Regions from separate parts of the Aneurinibacillus baijiui genome, predicted to be linked through region 1. Evidence: riboswitches for the same ligand, from Rfam matches in the RefSeq annotation. Region 1 holds a riboswitch; each other region holds the start of a gene.
The links. Region 1 has a riboswitch for S-adenosylmethionine ahead of AB3351_RS14575 (sodium:solute symporter family protein). Riboswitches for the same ligand answer to the same signal wherever they lie in the genome.

Region 1 (4,578 bases):
CGCCATCATGTTCTGCAGAACAATCTCATTCGTCTCCTGTCCATCCCGCTGGAACGGCGAGCCGGGAACCATATGCATCAAGAAAAATGTCGCCGTAACAATAAGCCACAACGTAATGATCATGGAGATGAATCTCCGCAGCAAAAACGACCCCATTTCCTCACCTCCGCTATTCACTCTGAATGAAATTCTCAATACAAAAAACCCAGCAAATGAAAAGCACCGCGACGTCTATCGCACTCATCATCTGCTGGGTTTTATTTACGTGTATGTATGCATACGGATAAATAAAGCAGCGCCTACTATTCAGTTGTACAGATATGCATCACTCTTACGATACAGACTCTGTATTCGTCTTAATTGCTTTATACTTCTTCTGCGCATCCTTATAAGCCACAATTAATGCCTTCTGTGATGAACCGTGATAACGGCGGCGAATCTCACCTGCCATCGCTTCTGTCTCCCATATCGTGCGCCCTACAAAGATTGAGCGCACAAAATCAGATGTAAGCGGAATGGTAGATGAACAGCCCGCGTCAATAATCTTATCGCTGCGGCAATCAATCACCAGCCCAATAAAAAACGCATTATACTGCTGGGTGATCGGATTGTTAATCGACGATTGCGCATCGCCTACGATATAGATAGAATCGGCATCATACAGCACAGAAGTCCTCATTTCTCCGCTATACGGCCAGGCTCCCCGGGATGTCCAAAGGAACGCTTCAGACGACCGGCTTCCTGCATAGCGGCGACTAGTTCTAGGCTTAATTTTAACAGAAAATAATGTATTTTGTAAATAATACAATTCGGATTATTTGTCTATATTTTCTTTCTATTTGGTATACAGTGTTCGACAGATTTCTTCTTCCGCCGTAAAAAAAGCCCCGCCTTTTCGCTGGATAAGTCCATTCATAAGATAAATCACACCTCGTTTTGCCTCCTTGTCAAAATACATACCAGAGAGAAGCCCGTATGCATCTCCTGCATGTCCGATGAGCAATCGATTCGGCACCAGATCTTCCGTAATATGAAAGTTCAATCCCGATTTGCAAAAGAAACGATCCGCTGAATGACCGCTCCACTGCACACTATGCATCTGCTTGCATGTTCCCTGCTGCAAGATACGTACACCATTCCATGCGCCGTCATGCAGATGCGCCAGCATGAACCTGCTCAAATCGGACGCATGCGTACGCACACCGCCCTGCGGTCCGAAGATGGAACCGTTTGTTCCGGGTACATAGCGGCTGTAATCAATGCTCGCTGGCTTAATACCCCGGTACTCATCCATACTCGCATGGAATGCTTTCTTCTCTTCATCGTATTCATACAAGACCGCAATCCTGTCCATCTGCTGGTAATCCTGAATCGCGAAGCTTGTATCCTTCATGCCAAGCGGTGTAAAAATATGTTGTTGGCAATACAGATCAAAGCGCTGGCCTGATTGTTTTTCTATAATGGTTGCAAGAATGATAGCGCCCAGATTCGAATATTCGAACCGCCCGTTATCTTCCGGCGGGTACGCCCCCCAGAGATCTTCCGTATAATAACGCCCTTGCGGGAGTAAAAGCTCTCGTAGGTCCAACATAGGCGGGTTCTCACTTCGGGAAGCGATTACAAAATCAACATACACATCCTGTAAACTAGATGTATGCGTCATCAATTGTCGCAGCGTAACAGGGTGTTCAGGATAGCCAGGATTACGCAGCTTATATCCTACATACTCTCCCACCTCCCTATCAAGATCGCATAAGCCTTGCTCAACAAGCTGCATGAGCGCGGTTGCGGTGATTGTCTTGGAAATCGATGCTGCCCGAAACACCGTATCATGCGTTACCGGTATTCGTCGGTCGTAATCCGCCCATCCATAGCTGCCACGCCAGCATATATCCTGCCCTTGCACTACAGCCGCAGATAGGCCGATTACTTGATGGGCAGCCATAATTTCTTTTATCCGTGCATCCACTCGCTTCATCTCCACCTTTCTTTTCCCAATAAAAATATGAGATGCTCCTAAGCTAGCACCTATTCAACCTATAAATTACCATATTATTTGATGCTCAGAGAAAGTAATTTTCAAAAAACAAATTCCTTATTGACATATCGGAATAATACATTTATGATTAGACACAACTTCATATCCACGATCATTTCTTATCCAGAGAGACTGAGGGATCTGGCCCAATGACGTCTCAGCAACCTGTCTTATACAAGGTGCTACCTCCAGCAGAAGCTTTATTCTGGCAGATAAGAGGAACGAATGCATGCAACCATCCTCTTCTCTTGTGAGAAGAGGATTTTTTATTGTCGAGAAGCAGTGCATGGAACTCTTATCAACGTTAAACCAAGTAAACCTATATACAAAAAAGGAGTGTGAACACAATGACAACGGTTGGATATTGGTTTGTGTCTTTAGCTGTCGCCTATACGGTTCTTCTTATTTCCATCGGCCGAATTGCCCGTAGAAAAGCAGCCGGCGGCAGCGGATATTTCGTAGGCGGCAGGAATTTTACTACACTATTCGTAGCAGTATGTATTACAGGCTTATTCTCAGGGTCTTCTTTCATCTCTATTATTGAGCTCTCTTATCTCAAAGGGGTATCTGCCGTGTGGTACGGTGTAGCTGAAACGCTGCAAGTACTGCTCATCGCTACACTACTGATCGCCCCTTTCCGTAAAAAACTTATCATTACTGTATCCGGATTGATCGGTGATCACTTTGGCCGCAAAGCACGGGCGCTTGGCGGTGCCATTACCGCTTTTGCCTTCCCGATGTGGTCGGTAGCCACAGCGTTAGCCTTCGCTTCGGCGCTCCATGTATTTACCGGTATTTCCTTACTCGTTTCGGTAGCACTGACAGCTGTATTGCTGTTTGCATATCTGCAATTTGGCGGTATGTGGGCCATCGGCTACACACAGCTACTGAATACGATCGTCTTCTATATTATGCTTGTCATCGGCTTTGCGGCTGTACTTATTTATCCGGGAATTGACGGACTTAAGGAATTTGCGGCAGCCAAACCGCACATGTACTCTCCTGCGGGTGCAGGCATTCAGACGATTGTAGCCTGGTTCGGTACGTTTCTCGTCAACGTCGTATTAGCACAAGCAGCATTCCAGATGGCACTATCATGCCGTACACCAGAAGAAGGGAAACGCGGCCTATTATGGGCAGCCGTTCTTGGCATCCCGCTCATCATCGGAGCGGTTGTCTTTGGCTTGGCAGCAGCAAGCGTGATTCCAGATGAGACGCGTGGGTTGATTGCCATTCCACAGTATTTGATGCAGGCCCTGCCGGCACCGCTCGTCGCTTTATTCTTCCTCGGCTTCTGGGCTTGTGCGTTGAGCTGGGGCGCACCCTGCCAGTTCTCTGGGGCCACAAGCCTTGGCAAAGACGTCGGGGAAGCCATCCATCCAGGACAGAGCGAGCAGACATACATCCGCTATACGAAATGGTCTCTGGCAGCCCTTACGGTACTAATGGTCATCTTCGCCTCACTGCGGGCCGAGCAATCCGCATGGTGGAACGTTCTTGCCTGGGTCACACGCAATTCCGCAACATTCGCACCCGTCGTTGCAGCGCTGTTCTGGCCGCTCGCTACACGACGTGCTGTACTTGCATCTATGGCAGCAGGTACATTCACCGGTCTGCTCTGGTATTATTTGAGCGGCTGGCAGATTAGCAGCTTTTTCTTGAACACACACCCTGTATGGCCGGGCATGATCGCCAATATGCTAACACTCATACTCATAACGATTGCAGAGAATAGCGGCCGCATCACCTGGAACCTGCACACGTCACGCAGCGCACTTGGCAGGATATGCCTCGCTACAGGTATTGTATTCGTAGGAATAATCAGCTTTGCTTTTTCCTGGCTCTATCAAACAGGATTATTGGGATTGTGCCTGTTTATCGTAGTAATTAGCGCCTTCTTCACGCTGATGACATTCACATCCGCTAAAGATCCGGAAGCAATGTATACACAAGAAGTTAAAAAGGCTTCGGCACAATAACCAAGTCTAGTAATAGAAGTAAGGAGGAATTATATAATGACAACAACCAAAGAAAACGACGCAACAAAAGAGATTCGAAAAGTACGCGCCCAAACAGAATGGGTACATGGTTTTGAAACGGTACAGCATATACGTGACTTCGCCTTCACCATCGACGAGCCGGAGAAAATCGGCGGTACAAACAAAGGGCCGACTCCGCTCGAATATGTGCTCGGTGCTTATAACGGCTGTCTGCAAGTTGTCATTGAGACGATTGCCCGTGAACTTGGCGTGCATATTGTAGCAATCTCCTTATACAGCGAAGGTACAGTAGATCGGCGCGGTATGTTCGGAACAGCCGATGTCTCTCCTCATTTTCAACAGATTCGCACTACTATAGAAATAGAGGCAGCAGGCAAGGAAAAACTCGAAGAACTCAAGAAAAAGCTGTACCAACGATGCCCGATGTACAACTTAATCAAAGACGCAGGCATTGAACAGGAAATCATTTGGAAAGTCAAATAAGAAAAGGGGGCCGGATCATACATCGCGGCTCCCCTTTTCTTATCCAAACTACTTAAA
Region 2 (4,578 bases), on a different contig from region 1:
ACGAGGTGATGCTGCAGATATTCCGCACTGTTCAATTTCTCAAAATCAACACCCCAAGTATCAATCGCAACATGTCTTCCGAAAGTAGAATATTCCATCTTCCGGTCCCCCCTCCTAGCAATTTCATGTTCAAAACTCTCGCTAGGACCTACGTCATTCACTTTATTTCGAGGAGAAACTTCCTTGAGTGAATCCTGGTTCCTATTTTGTTCACAACAAGGAGAATATATCATGTTTCTACAATTTATGCAATGCATTTTTGCTATTTCTTGGAGAATGCTTGTATAGTATTCTACGCTTCTGCTACAAATAACTGATGAGAGAGCTTCTCTAACTGACGATCGACGTCTTCTGTGGACAGATGAGCAGCAAGACGGCCATTGCGGAAATCAAGCAGTTGATCAATCTGTACCCGAAGCCATGCAATCTGGTCCTCCACTCCTCTCGCTTCAAAGAGACGCTGAAGGTCTCCTACCGTATCCCGGTATTCAAATACAAGCGATTGACTATCGCCTTTTTGCTCAATGATTTTCATTACTTTTCCTTCGTTGTAATGATAGATCATCGTATATGACGGATAGACACGGTGGACAACTGCGCTTCCTTTGAAGCGGCGTACAGCTTGTCGCATATGGTTGGCTAATTTCGCATCCCGGATGGTATAGCCGCCCTCAAAGGTATAGGTGGCACCAACCAGTTTAAAGGACAGGGGAATCAGGCGCTCCCTATCAAATAACACGATTTCTTTCTCGCCGTTCTCATACACTCGAACTTCTGATTTAAACTCTCCGGTTTGAAACATTTCGATAAAAGACTGCAGCTGTAATGTGCTTAACTCAAGGACAAGTTTCTTGTATTCGGTGGCTACTCGTTGAGCCATACAAATCTCTCCTATACATTTTTTCCTGCTGCTATTTATTATACCGAAAATCCATAACCATTCTCCAATCGCCTGTGCTATAGAAATAGAGAGTTTTTTATAGTTATAGAGAGATAAACGCTCTATATGGCGATTGATTCTTGCTGACATACGTTATATTATGAAAAATTACATTTTACTTTGTCTCGCGCACATTTTCGCCGTATTTATCCTTTCCACACAAACAAAGCACATATTCACAGCACATGATTATCGAGAAAGGGTCACACCCGCTTCTTCGATAGCGACAGCAAGGCTGTCATCGAGAATCGCACGAAGACGAAGCGAAGCCCCTACATGATCGGCAAACGCCTGCAGCACTTGTCTATCGGCTCCACTAAGTATCGCCGCGATATATGTGCCTTCTTTTGTTTGAAGTGTGTCCACTGCATGCAGAAAGCCGGCTTCCGCAGATAAGAATGAAAGAATCCGTTGCTTTGCTGAATCCTCAGCCTGCTGCGGTACTTCGTACAATGCCACCACCGATGCAACGTGCCGTACATCCTGCGCTTCTTCTTTTACCGTACGCACGTCCCGATCCGGCACAAATGTCGTTTTGCGCACGGCATTCAAAATATCCTCAACCATCGCACTTCCTGTCGGAAGCATACCTGCCCCTTTGCCTGTAAATAATAAATCGCCTACCACATCGCCGCTCACATATACCGCATTGTACTCATTCTTCACGCCAGCTAGTTGATGTCCGTATGGTACGAGTGTCGGAGCAACACGCAGGTCATAGCCGGAACCTCTCTCTTCTGCTGCTGCAAGCAGCTTGATCCGATAGCCAAGCTTTCCGTATAATTCAATCTCTTCTCCTGTAATGGACGTAATACCAATCCGCTCGCTGCCAATGGCCTGTGCATCGACACCAAAGCACAGACGTGCGATGATTTGGATTTTATTGAACGCATCATGTCCCTCCACATCAGCCGTCGGATCGGCTTCTGCAAATCCAAGCGCCTGCGCCTGCGCCAGCACATCATCATATGGTTGCTGTTCTTCTTCCATCTTGGTTAGAATGTAATTGGTCGTTCCATTTAAAATACCGTATATACGTGTAATACGGTTTGCATTCAGCAGTTGGCTGAGCACATTGAGAATCGGGATGCCGCCGCCTACGCTTGCCTCATACAGAAGGGAGACTTGCTGCGCTTCTGCCCTATCATGCAGGTGCGCACCATATGCCGCGATCAATTCCTTATTCGCGGATACGATATGGCACTTACGGCTGATCGCTTCTTCCATATAGCCAAGAGCTGGGTCAAGCCCACCCATCGCATCCACCACAATGTCAGCCCCCCTCTCCCAGATTTCTTCAATGTCTGTCGTAAGTAGATGGTGGGGCACTTCTACTTGCCGCGGCTTCTTACGATCACGCACCAATACACCTACCACTTCAAAGCGTGCGCCTGTCTGCCTCTCAATCCGTTGTGCATGTGTACGCAGAATCGTCACAATGCCGGACCCCACTGTTCCCAGCCCAAGTAGAGCAATCTTCCATGTCTTCATCTATGTTTCCTCCTCTGTTTTTTGTTTTCGCTTATGTATAATGCCATATAAAAAAACCCTCTTCCGGAGAAGAGGGTTGGATGCATAATGTACCAGGTCCTCCTCTCATCTGCCAAAGCATCAACTATGCTTTGATGGAATTAGCACCTTTCAGGCAGCGCCTGCGGTTGCTGAAGCTTCATCGGGCCATATCCCTCCGCTTCTCTAGATAAGAGTGTCTTACTGTTATTCATTTGTTTGAATTGTAAATTATCCTACCTTGTTTTCTTAGAAATGTCAAACTTAAACTCAACCTTATCATCTGAACCAGGCAAGGATCTGGTCTATGAGATTCTTTAGGAACGTGAGAATTTCCTGTACCAGTGACTTGGCTTCCGGGTTACTATTCAGAAAATCCTGTACCTGCCCTTTATAGCTAGAAATCTGATCCAATGCTTTGTTCCAGTCGATATTAAGGTCTTGAATTTTGCGCAGAATGCTTACCAGTGATTCAATTTCAGCATCAGAGAGCTGAAGGCCCATCTGATTGGCTACGTTGCGGATCATCTCACGCAATTGATCATCCGTCATATTGCCGGTTTGCTTGGCAAGCTCGGCTTTCAGACGGGTCAAAAGTTCAGCCGCCTTCTCCTTATCACCGATTTGCTCCCCGATTTTTGCGGTGGTGACCATTTCTTCATTAGCGACTTTTTTCTGATTCTCATCAATCTTGGTGCCTGTAACCGTCTCATACGCTTTCATGATACCGGTCAACGCCGCCGTGCCGGATACACGGAATGGCGCATCAATCTTTACATTCGCATCCTTTACACCAGCAGTCGCCAGTGCATTCTCATACATGGCCTTGCTGACCCAAGTTATATTGTTTGTTTCTACATGAATGCCTTGGCCCGGCTCTGCAAGCTGAATCATTGCCGATGAAAGGGCTCGGCTCCCAATTACACTTTTGCTCAACAGACCGTCAAGATATTTATGTTCCTCTTGATTCGTTACAGTAAGCTCCTGGGCATTGCTCGGCGCTCCAAAACGACTTTGAATTTGTTGTTTCTGTGTCGATGTCAAATCTTTACCGTATGTTACGATGGTATCTCCTGGCGCTGCGTCCGCATATGCGGTCGCTGTCGTTAGAAGAAAAAGAAGCAGGGCTAAAAACAGCTTCCTCACTTCCGTCACTCCTCCCCAATGAAAAAATAGCTTGTGCATTATGAATGTATTCCCCTCACGCCAGAACAGAACACGCCCGGCGCACAATGCACCTTTGGCAGCATGTGGGGGCATTCACATCTTCTGATTATAGCACAGGAAGGAAAAGAAGAAAGAACCTTATTCCTATGCAGCCCGCATCATCGAATGCGAACAGCTGTACCTGTGGCAACACACAGCATCATGCCCTCACGCAGCGTTTCAAAATCAAGGTCGACGCCGATGATCGCATTCGCTCCGAGGCGACGTGCTTTTTCTTTCATTTCCTGCATCGCAATCTCTCTTCCTTCAGCCAGCTTATTCTCATAAGCGCCGCTTCTGCCGCCCACGATGTCTGTAATACCTGCTAGAAAGTCCCGGACGACGTTTGCCCCCATAATCGCTTCGCCTGATACAATATCAAGGTACTCTTCAATTTCTTTTCCTTGCAGCGTACTGGTCGTTGTTACAATCATATTCGATCCCTCCGTATTATATAGATGGTATTCATTGGCTTCTCATTTTACTTACGTGGAAACAAAACAAAAGGTTGCGTCCACTTCAAAGACCAACGCTCCTTTTGGCTGCCTGCTGCAATTGTTTGCGCTGCTTTTCAAAATCAGCCGCAGGCATCGGCTTACTAAAATAATAGCCCTGTACTTCATCGCAATGTTGGCGCTGCAGAAAATGAAGCTGCTCTACATCTTCTACACCTTCAGCGATTACTTCAAGCCCGAGATTATGCGCCATGGAAATAATCGTTTCCACAATACTTGCATCATTTGGGTCCGTCATAATATCGCGCACAAACGACTGGTCTATTTTCAGCCGATGGATGGCGAACTTTTTTAAATAATTGAGCGAGCTATACCCTGTTCCAAAATCATCAATACTGATCTGTACACCTAGTTCATGCAGCTGCTTCAGTGTCGGGATAGCATAGTCGACATCCATGGTCATCGTCT
Region 3 (4,578 bases), on a different contig from region 1:
CCGGTTGGATGTACCGCTCCGCGTTTGCCGCGGCCAAAACCGGATTAGTATCGCTAACACGTACGATTGCATTAGAAGAAGCGGAGTATGGTATTACAGCGAATATGGTGTGTCCCGGCGATATTGTAGGAGAAGATAAAGAGAAACACATCGCAGATGTTCGCTCTATTCAAGATGCAGATACACCCATCGGACGTCCGGGAACCGGAGAAGACATCGCACGCGCGATTACCTTCTTCTGCAGCGAGGCATCCGACTTCATCACCGGTACAGTCCTTGAGGTTACCGGAGGAAAAGACGTCCTTAATAAATACAAACAAATGCGGGAACAGTAAGCAACACACATATTTCCGTAAATCCCCATACAAAGGAAGCGAAGCCAATGAGCAACATGGAACATGCCGTTCGAGATGAAAAAGTGCGGGAAACCGCTTATCGTTTGTTAAAAGAACGCGGAGTCACCATGGACCATATGGTCGAGCTGGTGATGTATTTACAGAAACCATACTTTCCTGATCTCTCCTATGATACCTGTGAACACAACATTAAAAAGGTGCTGGAAAAACGTGAAATTCAAAACGCCATCCTTACAGGCATCCAACTTGATATTCTGGCTGAGAAAAAGCAATTAATGGAGCCGCTGCAAGAAATGCTGGAACAAGACGAAGGACTGTACGGCATTGATGAAATACTGGCTCTGTCGATCGTCAATGTCTACGGCAGCATCGGATTTACAAACTACGGCTACGTGGATAAAGTAAAACCAGGCATTCTAAAAGAGTTAAACAGCAAAAAAGAGCATAATACACAGGAGGAAGAGGCTGGAAATGTCCATACGTTTCTTGATGATATTGTAGGCGCTATTGCAGCCGCCGCTTCCAGCCGGTTGGCACATAGCCGCTTCGGCACAAAATAATTACGTCCAATTGAAGAAAGCTGCCGCATATATACGGCAGCCTTTCTCCTTTATATTGTCCAATCGTCTAAACTCTGCGCCGTATATGTCGGCTTTACCACTGCTCCTGCAATGTCAGCTTGCTTGCTGAATCCACTGTATACAAGAAGCGTATCCACCCCGCTGTTTCCACCGGCTGCAATGTCTGTCTCCAGATTATCCCCAATCAGCAGCACCTCATCGGATTGAAGACCAAGCCGCTCCAACGCCAGAGTAATAATGGCCTCCTCCGGCTTCCCGACATATAAAGGCTCTGTTCTTGTTGCATAGGAGATGGCGGCTGTAAGCGATCCATTGCCAGGCACAAGTCCTTCCTCTGTCGGAATCGCGCGGTCGCAGTTCGTCGAAAGAAAACGGGCTCCCCCATAAATCGAAAGCGTTGCCTGCTTCATTTTCTCATAACTAAATTGCCGGTCAATGCCGACAACTACATAGGAAGCGGGCGCTTTCTCTACAATAGAATATCCTGCTTCAGCTAGTGCCGTCCTAAGCCCTGTCTCGCCAATCGCAAGTACAGTGACAGGGGCCTGGGTCTTTTCCTTACTCACCAACTTCTCTATAGTTTCAGCCACTGCCATACTCGACGTGAAGAAATCCTCTGGCTTGGCATCAAGTCCCATTCCACTCAACTTGTTCGCGAGCGCTTCCGGTGTCAGCGATGAATTGTTCGTGACATACAGATATGGAATTTCTCTTTCCTTTAACGCTTCAATAAATGTGACAGCCTCCGGAATCACCTCACCACCCCTATAAATCGTACCATCAAGATCAAGTAAATACCCCTTATATGTACGCTGTGTCATCGTATGCCTCCTTCTTATTCCTCTCCTCTACACTTTCTTGATCATATCATACAACAGTGAAGGCCAATGCAGGTGCGCCCAGTAAGCAGAAGAGTATTTTAATTTGCTTGACAAATCAAATAAAGCATTCTACATTTTAAAGAATCAAGTCAGAAACTTATATATACTTATCAAGAGATGGTTGAGGGACTGGCCCAATGATACCCGGCAACCTGCCGCACGATACGGTAAGGTGCTACCTCCTGCAGAATCTGCATTCTGAAAGATAAGGTTCCGATTGTATGCGCGCCCTTCTTTCGAATGCGAAGAAGGGTTTTTGTTTTGAAACGTGTGAGAATAAGGAGAGTGATCGTCATGTCATACCGTACACTTAGTGAGCAAGAGGCCGTTGAATATGCTCGCAGCATCCCCGGTCTTTTTCCACAGGATGCCAAACTGACCAGTCATGAGATCGGAGATGGAAATTTAAATTTTGTCTTCCACATTAAAGACGAAGGTCCATCCGGCAAAAGCATCATCTTCAAACAAGCGCTGCCGTATGTACGCGTAATCGGTGATTCCTGGCCGCTTACACTTGATCGCGCCCGCATTGAGAGTGAAGCACTTATTCTTGAAAATGAACTGTGTCCTGGGTCCGTTCCTATTGTCTACCACTATGACACAGAGCTTGCATTAATCGTCATGGAGGACCTGTCCGCCTACCAAATTATGCGCAAAGCACTTGTTGAAAGAAAGCGCTATCCTAATTTCGCAAAACATATTGGTACATTTCTGGCCCGAACGTTGTTTCTAACATCCGATTTGGCCATGCCGCCGGTAGAGAAAAAAAGAAAAGCAGCTTCCTTCATCAATCCGGAGCTCTGCAACATTACAGAGAGCTTCGTATTTACCTATCCGTTCCAAGATGATCCGTCCAACTCCTACAATCCGCTTATCTCTAACGCCGTGCAGCGCATCTGGGCAAATGATGATCTGCGGCTTGAGGTAGCCAAGCTCAAAGACGGCTTCATGACACGGGGACAGGCGCTTCTGCATGGAGATCTCCATACGGGAAGCATCATGGTAACGGAAGACGATACCAAAGTGATCGACCCGGAATTCGCTTACTACGGTCCAATGGGATTTGATATCGGCGCTGTTCTTGCCAATCTTCTGCTAAACTATGCCGCACACGAAGGGCATACGTTAGACCCTCAGGAAAGAGATGCATATCAGAACTACTTGCTAGAGACTACCGCTGATGTATGGCGGGTCTTCGAAGCTGAGTTCCGTACCTTATGGACGGAGCAGGCGCATGAGCCGTATGCGAAGGTTCCCGGCTACCTGGATGCATACCTTCATAGCATACTGCAGGATACGGCAGGCTATGCCGGCTGCAAAATGATGCGGCGCATAATCGGTCTTGCCCATGTTTCTGATCTAGAGAGCATCAGCGATCCGATTCTTCGCGCGAAGGGGGAGGCGCTCGCGCTTACCATCGGCCAAGAGCTAGTTCTCAAGCGCGGGCAGTTTCAGCAAATTGACGATCTAATTTCACTTATCTCCGCTTCAGTTATACAAAAGTAGCCTACACAAAAAAGAACCGCACCGAATCTAATTCGGTGCGGTTCTTTTCACGCTTGCTTCGTGTCTTCTCCATCTTTCTTATGAATAATATATACGCAATTATCGCCTCCGGTGGCCATGCATTCTTCCTGCTCCACCTTCGCATTCAGCACGTTTTCAAACAGTGTTTTCTCACAATTACATGCATATACATATTCCTTGGCGACTGTTGAGATCGGACAATTCGATTCGACGAAAATATATTTACCGGTTTGTTCGTCCTTTTTCAGCTCAACCATGTATCCTTTTTCATTCTGCATCTTCACAAGCGCTTCAAGCTTCTTCTCAAAGTCACTATCAGAAGGCACAATGTCACGATATAGACTCTCCTGGCGCTGCTGGCGAAGCCGAAAAAGTGCCTCCACCATATGTGCACCCTGTAACTCTTCAATATCATTAAGGAATTCTAACGTGAGATCCTGATAATTCTTAGGAAACATATTGTCGGCTTCCTCGGACAGCGAATATACATTGGTTGGGCGTCCCATTGCTTGACGCAAAAGACGTGACTCAATCAAATTATCCCGCTCTAATGTATTAAGGTGACGGCGCACAGCCATTTCGGTAATGCCTAGTTCTTGCGCCATATCGCCTACCGTCATTGAACCTTTCATCTTCAGCATATGCAAAATTTGGTTGCGCGTAGAAGAGGATTTGTCTTTGTTCATCTTCCTTCACCTTCCTCTCCTATATTGTACTTGATTTTATGAAATAAGTAAATTTCTATACAATATAATATAAAAACTATCGTGACGATGTTATCGGAATTATAGCAGTTCTTTTTTCAAGTAATCGCGTACACGCACCGGAAACTGTTGCAAATGAGAGAAATGGGTACACAGCATGGTCCTCACTGTGTGCCGATCCACATCCGTATAGGTAGTAATCAACATCTTGCGGGCGTTTACTACATAACGCAGCGATTCCGCCATCTCCGGCTCAACGACGGTCTCGTCCTCTAGAATATCAACGATGTCTTCGTAGCTGCCCGGGTCCCGCATAATAAAGCCATCAATCAGATAATTGCCTACATCCGCTACCGTCTCAAGCGCAATGTGCAGCGCTCGTTCAAGCGCAAGCACTGTCAGAGCATCGGCAGCTTCCTCGCTATCCTGTATCACGGGAGCAATATAAAACAGCACCTGTTCAAGATAGGTTAAATGTTCTTCAATTTTTTCTACATTTACTTGATACATCCTATTCGTCCACTCCTAT
Region 4 (4,578 bases), on a different contig from region 1:
CTCAACGGGCATATCTTCAATCCGACCGCCATATTCTGTGTCGAGACGCATCTGATTGTACGGTGACAGATTGCCTTCAATAATGATACCTAGCTCCTTCTCAATTTCAGGACGAAGTTCATTCGGAATCAGGTGAAGCGGGTCCTCATGCATCGGGCATCCTTTGATTGCGTACACTGCGCCTTCTTCTGTGCGTGTAAACTGTTCAAGCCCCCGCTTCAGCATGGTCACAATCGTTGATTTACCACCACTCACCGGACCCATTAGCAATAGAATTCTTTTTCGCACATCCAGGCGCATCGCTGAAGAGTGAAAATATTCTTCCACCAGCTTCTCAATTGCCCGATCCAATCCGTACATTTCCCGGCTAAAAAATTTGTAGCTTTTGCTTCCATCCTCATTATGTTCAATCCCGGCATGCTTGATCATGTTATACACCCGGGAGTGTGCGGTCTGAGCAACGTGCGGATTTTGTCTTACAATCTCAAGGTACTCGGCGAATGTCCCTTCCCATACGAGCTGTTCTTCACGTGCACGGTATTCTGCAATCCGCTTTAGGATATCCATCGGGCACTCCTCTCCTTTTCTTCGTTCAGAATGATCAGTCATGGGATGCATTTTTACTATCCTATTCGGTGGATGCAGATGACATGCTAAATATCTGACCGCTTTACGTTAATGAAGCAGCGCCGCATCTTTCACTCTTCATAAAAACAGGGCTAAAACGTGTGTATATCACACATTTCAGCCCTGTTTTTATGTCTTTACTTGTCGTATGTAGCTCCATGCATGACTTCAAACACTTCAAGCTTAGAGCCTGTAGCTGGATTATTGTCAGAGGAGTGGGAATGTGCCTGCCGGAAGCTATCGCTCTCAGTCCAAGCTTTGAACGATTCTTCGCTATCCCACTTTGTATAGACGACCTGCTTGTCCCCATCTGTTGCACTCAAGAACTGAAATTCAAGGCAGCCAGGAACATTAGCCATTCGCTCCGCACTTTTGCCGAACATTTCTCCCATACGACCTTTCATCGCTTCAGGAACTTGCAATACATTCATGACAACGTACATACAATGCACCTCCATAAAGTATCAATCTCTCTCACTATAGCAAATCATCTCGACATTTTCCAATCACAAGCGTACAAACTTTGTCAAGATTACCGTATGCCCATATGTTCCCATCATATAGTGGATCAGGTATAATAAAAGGGAAATTTACACTTGGGAGAGGGGATATGAACGATGGGTATGGTGATTGTTTTAGTAGTGACGGGCTTGGTGCTTGGCGCAATTTTCACTGCAGGATACAATGAGGACAAAACGTGGGGTCTGTAATACTTCGTTGATAAGGTAAAGCGCTGCCAGTCTGTATTGGCAGCGCTTTTTAAACGGTTACACACCGAATTCATTTTCCTGTTCTTCTTCTACTACCATCTGCAGGTCATACGCAGCAATCGCCGCATAGCAATATTCGCCCAACTCGCTCCGCCTTTTTGCTTCCGCTACGATATATTGAGGAGATCCTTCATTTTCTTCATCATACACTGCGAGCAAGCCATCTGAATTATCAAGAAGAAATGCATTTTTCGCCTTGAATTGCCACGCTCCTTCATACGGACGCTTGGTGATACTGGTGACAAAGTCCGCTTCCCCAAGCAGATTTCTATAGTATGTCTGCTTCTCTTCCTGCCACTTGCTCTCCTGTTCAAGAAATGGCGTAAGAACCGCAAGCTTCAGAGAAGGATACATCTCCTTCAATTCAAGCACGACTTCCGCTGCCCATAATTCAACTCCAAGCTGGCCGCTTATAATCATCCATTCGGCTCCATCCTCAATATAAGAGACAAGGCGCTTGCGAATCGCCTTTTTAATATAGCCAATCCCAGGATGCTTCGTATCAAAAATCCCCAATTCATGGGGTTTGTATCCTGTAATTACGATTCGTCTTAGCACTCAGCTTCCCCCCTCCTGCTTATCTTACCTCTCTTTTAATTGTTGTACCAGTATGGCTTGCCGCATTAAAAAAGACAGAGAGCACACCTGCTCTCTGTCGTATCTTCACGTATTAAAATACCGGAATTACCGAGCCTTTATACTTCTCGTCGATGAATTTTTTCACATCTTCAGATTTAAGTACTTGCAGAAGTTTTTTGATTTCTTCTCGATTTTCGTCGCCTTCTTTTACTGCCACGATGTTAGCGAACGTTTTGGCTGCCTCGGAATCTTTTTTCTCCATCGCTAATGCTTGATCAAATGTCAAGCCGCCTTCCATCGCATAGTTTCCGTTAATTATGGCATAATCCACTTCACCGATTGCACGCGGCAGAAGAGAGGCCTGCATTTCTTTGATTTGAATATTATGCGGATTTTCTACAATATCCTGCTTGGTCAGACTGTTAAGGTCTTTACCGGCTGTAAGTGTAATCCAGCCTTTTGATTCGATCAGCTTAAGTGCACGTGCACCGTTCGATACATCATCCGGAATCGCTACGACAGCACCGTTTTTCGGCTGTGCAGCTTTTTCTTTACCCGGATATAACCCCATCGGCTCTAGGTGAATACCGTCCAATGCTTTAATATGTGTACCGTGCTTCTTATTGAACTCATCAAGGTACGGCACTGTCTGGAAGTAGTTGGCTGCTACTTGCTTTTCTTCTAGGGCTGTATTCGGCAGAACGTAATCGTCGAATACTCTCACTTCCATCTCCACACCTTGTTCCTTTAGCTTATCTTTCACATGATCAAGAATTTCCGCATGTGGAACCGCGCTTGCGCCTACGACAATTTTCTTTTTATCCTCACCGCCGCCGCACGCTGCAAGCATGCTGACTACGAACAGCAGCATAACAGATATAAACCATTTTTTCATCGTCTATTCCCTCTTCTTCATGTAGTGTAGTTGATGTCTAAGGCTGCTCGTCACTGCGTAATGTGTACGGGCCCAGTACACATCACACAAAAAAACCTCTCAAGACAGACAAGAGAGGTTTGGTTATACGTTCATGCATACTCTTATCTGCCAAGACACCATGATCCAACGTGTCTTGCTGGAATTAGCACAGCCTTCTTCTTACGCATAAGAAGAATTCCGCTGCCGGGTTTCATCGGGCCAGTCCCTCCACCTCTCTCGATAAGCGAGATCACTATATAGTTGTACTGAGAAGTATATTACGCATCTTTTGCAAGATTGTCAATTACTTTTTTTATAAATCAGTTTTATTTATCCGTCAAAAAAATCCCTGTACCCGCCGCAAGCTGTTCGTATAATTCTTTCAAGGTACCGCTCGCATCTACGCGATGCTGCGGAACTCCTCGGTCGATCTTATAATCTTCCACGAGGAACGTCTTCAAACCAACCTCTGCAGCTACCATGTCCTGCTGCATATCATTTCCAACCATAATCGTATCTTCTGGTCGCACACCGATCCGCTCACAAATTTCTAAGAAGTATTTTGGATTCGGCTTGCAATAACGTGCCTCTTCAAAAACAGTAACATGCTCAAAGTCATCTTCTACAAGTCCGGCCCACTTCATTCGTTCGCGAATAGCCATACCCGGAAATACGGGATTGGTTGCAACAACCATGCGATAGCCGCGCTTCTTTGCTTCCTCCACTACCTTTAGTGCATAGGGGTGCGGTTCAATTTCTTCTTTTAACAAAGGAAATTCTTCTGCATAAAACGTATCAAATAACGGCCAGATTACATTCTCCTCTACCCCGCATGTTGAAAAGAAATGCTCACGAAATATCTCTTCGTTGGTACGGTCTGGGCCATCGTCTTTCATCATTTGTTTAGTTGCATCCCATACAGATTTAATCAGTTGTTCTGGTTGAACAATATGGGCTGTATATTCCCCCAGCCGTTTCATATAGCGATTCATGAACGCCTCGGTATCAAGCGTTAACAGCGTTCCATCCAAATCAAAAAATATGGCTCGTTCCACTATGCAACACTCTCCTCTTTATTATTTCATTCCTGGATAACCAACCTGACGCAGCGCTTCATATAGAATAACCGCCGCCGTATTGGATAGATTCAATGAACGCGTTGCATCTCCCATCGGAATACGGATAATCTGTCCAGGATATTGCGCTAGAATATCTTCAGGAATTCCTGTTGTTTCTTTACCGAAAATAAAAAAATCACCATCCCTATACTCTGCGTCGGAATGGTACTGATCCCCGCTTGTCTCGATAAAGAAAAAACGTCCATCAGGGTGCTTTGCCGCAAACTCAGCAAAGGACTGATAATATGTAAGATCAACCGCATGCCAATAATCAAGCCCTGCCCGCTTTAAGTACTTATCATCTGTCGAGAACCCCAGCGGTTCAATTAGGTGTAAGCGGGTACGGGTTGCCGCGCATGTACGGGCAACATTCCCCGTATTAGCCGGGATCAATGGCTCATGAAGCACAATGTTAAACGCCATCCTTTTGTTCACCTCAGTTTCTATCATAGCACAAAAACAAGATGGAATATAAACGAAAAAGAAGAGCCGCAGCTTGATTGCGACTCTTCCACCAACCCTTTTTATACACTACTTTGTCTTAATAACAACCGTATCTGCCATCTTA

Region 2: it holds a riboswitch for S-adenosylmethionine, as region 1 does, so the genes downstream of both, AB3351_RS21680 (homoserine dehydrogenase) here and AB3351_RS14575 (sodium:solute symporter family protein) in region 1, are expected to answer to the same signal.
Region 3: it holds a riboswitch for S-adenosylmethionine, as region 1 does, so the genes downstream of both, mtnK (S-methyl-5-thioribose kinase) here and AB3351_RS14575 (sodium:solute symporter family protein) in region 1, are expected to answer to the same signal.
Region 4: it holds a riboswitch for S-adenosylmethionine, as region 1 does, so the genes downstream of both, AB3351_RS12360 (MetQ/NlpA family ABC transporter substrate-binding protein) here and AB3351_RS14575 (sodium:solute symporter family protein) in region 1, are expected to answer to the same signal.

Annotation. Positions count from the first base shown of each region.
Region 1 covers NZ_JBFTXJ020000007.1:119,896-124,473, forward strand. Annotated here, with positions in the region: gene AB3351_RS14560 (ABC transporter permease) at 1-156, opposite strand, end outside; gene AB3351_RS14565 (DUF3870 domain-containing protein) at 332-664, opposite strand; gene AB3351_RS14570 (serine hydrolase domain-containing protein) at 836-1,978, opposite strand; SAM riboswitch class I at 2,155-2,257, shown strand; gene AB3351_RS14575 (sodium:solute symporter family protein) at 2,386-4,017, shown strand; gene AB3351_RS14580 (OsmC family protein) at 4,054-4,521, shown strand; gene AB3351_RS14585 (immune inhibitor A domain-containing protein) at 4,570-4,578, opposite strand, start outside.
Region 2 covers NZ_JBFTXJ020000018.1:48,653-53,230, forward strand. Annotated here, with positions in the region: gene speD (adenosylmethionine decarboxylase) at 1-98, opposite strand, end outside; gene AB3351_RS21675 (non-ribosomal peptide synthetase module) at 293-880, opposite strand; gene AB3351_RS21680 (homoserine dehydrogenase) at 1,130-2,431, opposite strand; SAM riboswitch class I at 2,534-2,646, opposite strand; gene AB3351_RS21685 (DUF1002 domain-containing protein) at 2,729-3,634, opposite strand; gene AB3351_RS21690 (YbjQ family protein) at 3,775-4,089, opposite strand; gene AB3351_RS21695 (putative bifunctional diguanylate cyclase/phosphodiesterase) at 4,175-4,578, opposite strand, start outside.
Region 3 covers NZ_JBFTXJ020000008.1:94,778-99,355, forward strand. Annotated here, with positions in the region: gene AB3351_RS15520 (SDR family oxidoreductase) at 1-335, shown strand, start outside; gene AB3351_RS15525 (phosphatidylglycerophosphatase A family protein) at 392-916, shown strand; gene AB3351_RS15530 (TIGR01457 family HAD-type hydrolase) at 967-1,758, opposite strand; SAM riboswitch class I at 1,923-2,030, shown strand; gene mtnK (S-methyl-5-thioribose kinase) at 2,113-3,324, shown strand; gene AB3351_RS15540 (helix-turn-helix transcriptional regulator) at 3,372-4,031, opposite strand; gene AB3351_RS15545 (DUF86 domain-containing protein) at 4,131-4,559, opposite strand.
Region 4 covers NZ_JBFTXJ020000005.1:289,881-294,458, forward strand. Annotated here, with positions in the region: gene AB3351_RS12345 (PrkA family serine protein kinase) at 1-567, opposite strand, end outside; gene AB3351_RS12350 (antibiotic biosynthesis monooxygenase family protein) at 765-1,070, opposite strand; gene AB3351_RS12355 (DUF1273 domain-containing protein) at 1,395-1,955, opposite strand; gene AB3351_RS12360 (MetQ/NlpA family ABC transporter substrate-binding protein) at 2,068-2,871, opposite strand; SAM riboswitch class I at 3,012-3,139, opposite strand; gene AB3351_RS12365 (HAD family hydrolase) at 3,219-3,947, opposite strand; gene trmL (tRNA (uridine(34)/cytosine(34)/5-carboxymethylaminomethyluridine(34)-2'-O)-methyltransferase TrmL) at 3,969-4,433, opposite strand; gene AB3351_RS12375 (RDD family protein) at 4,542-4,578, opposite strand, start outside.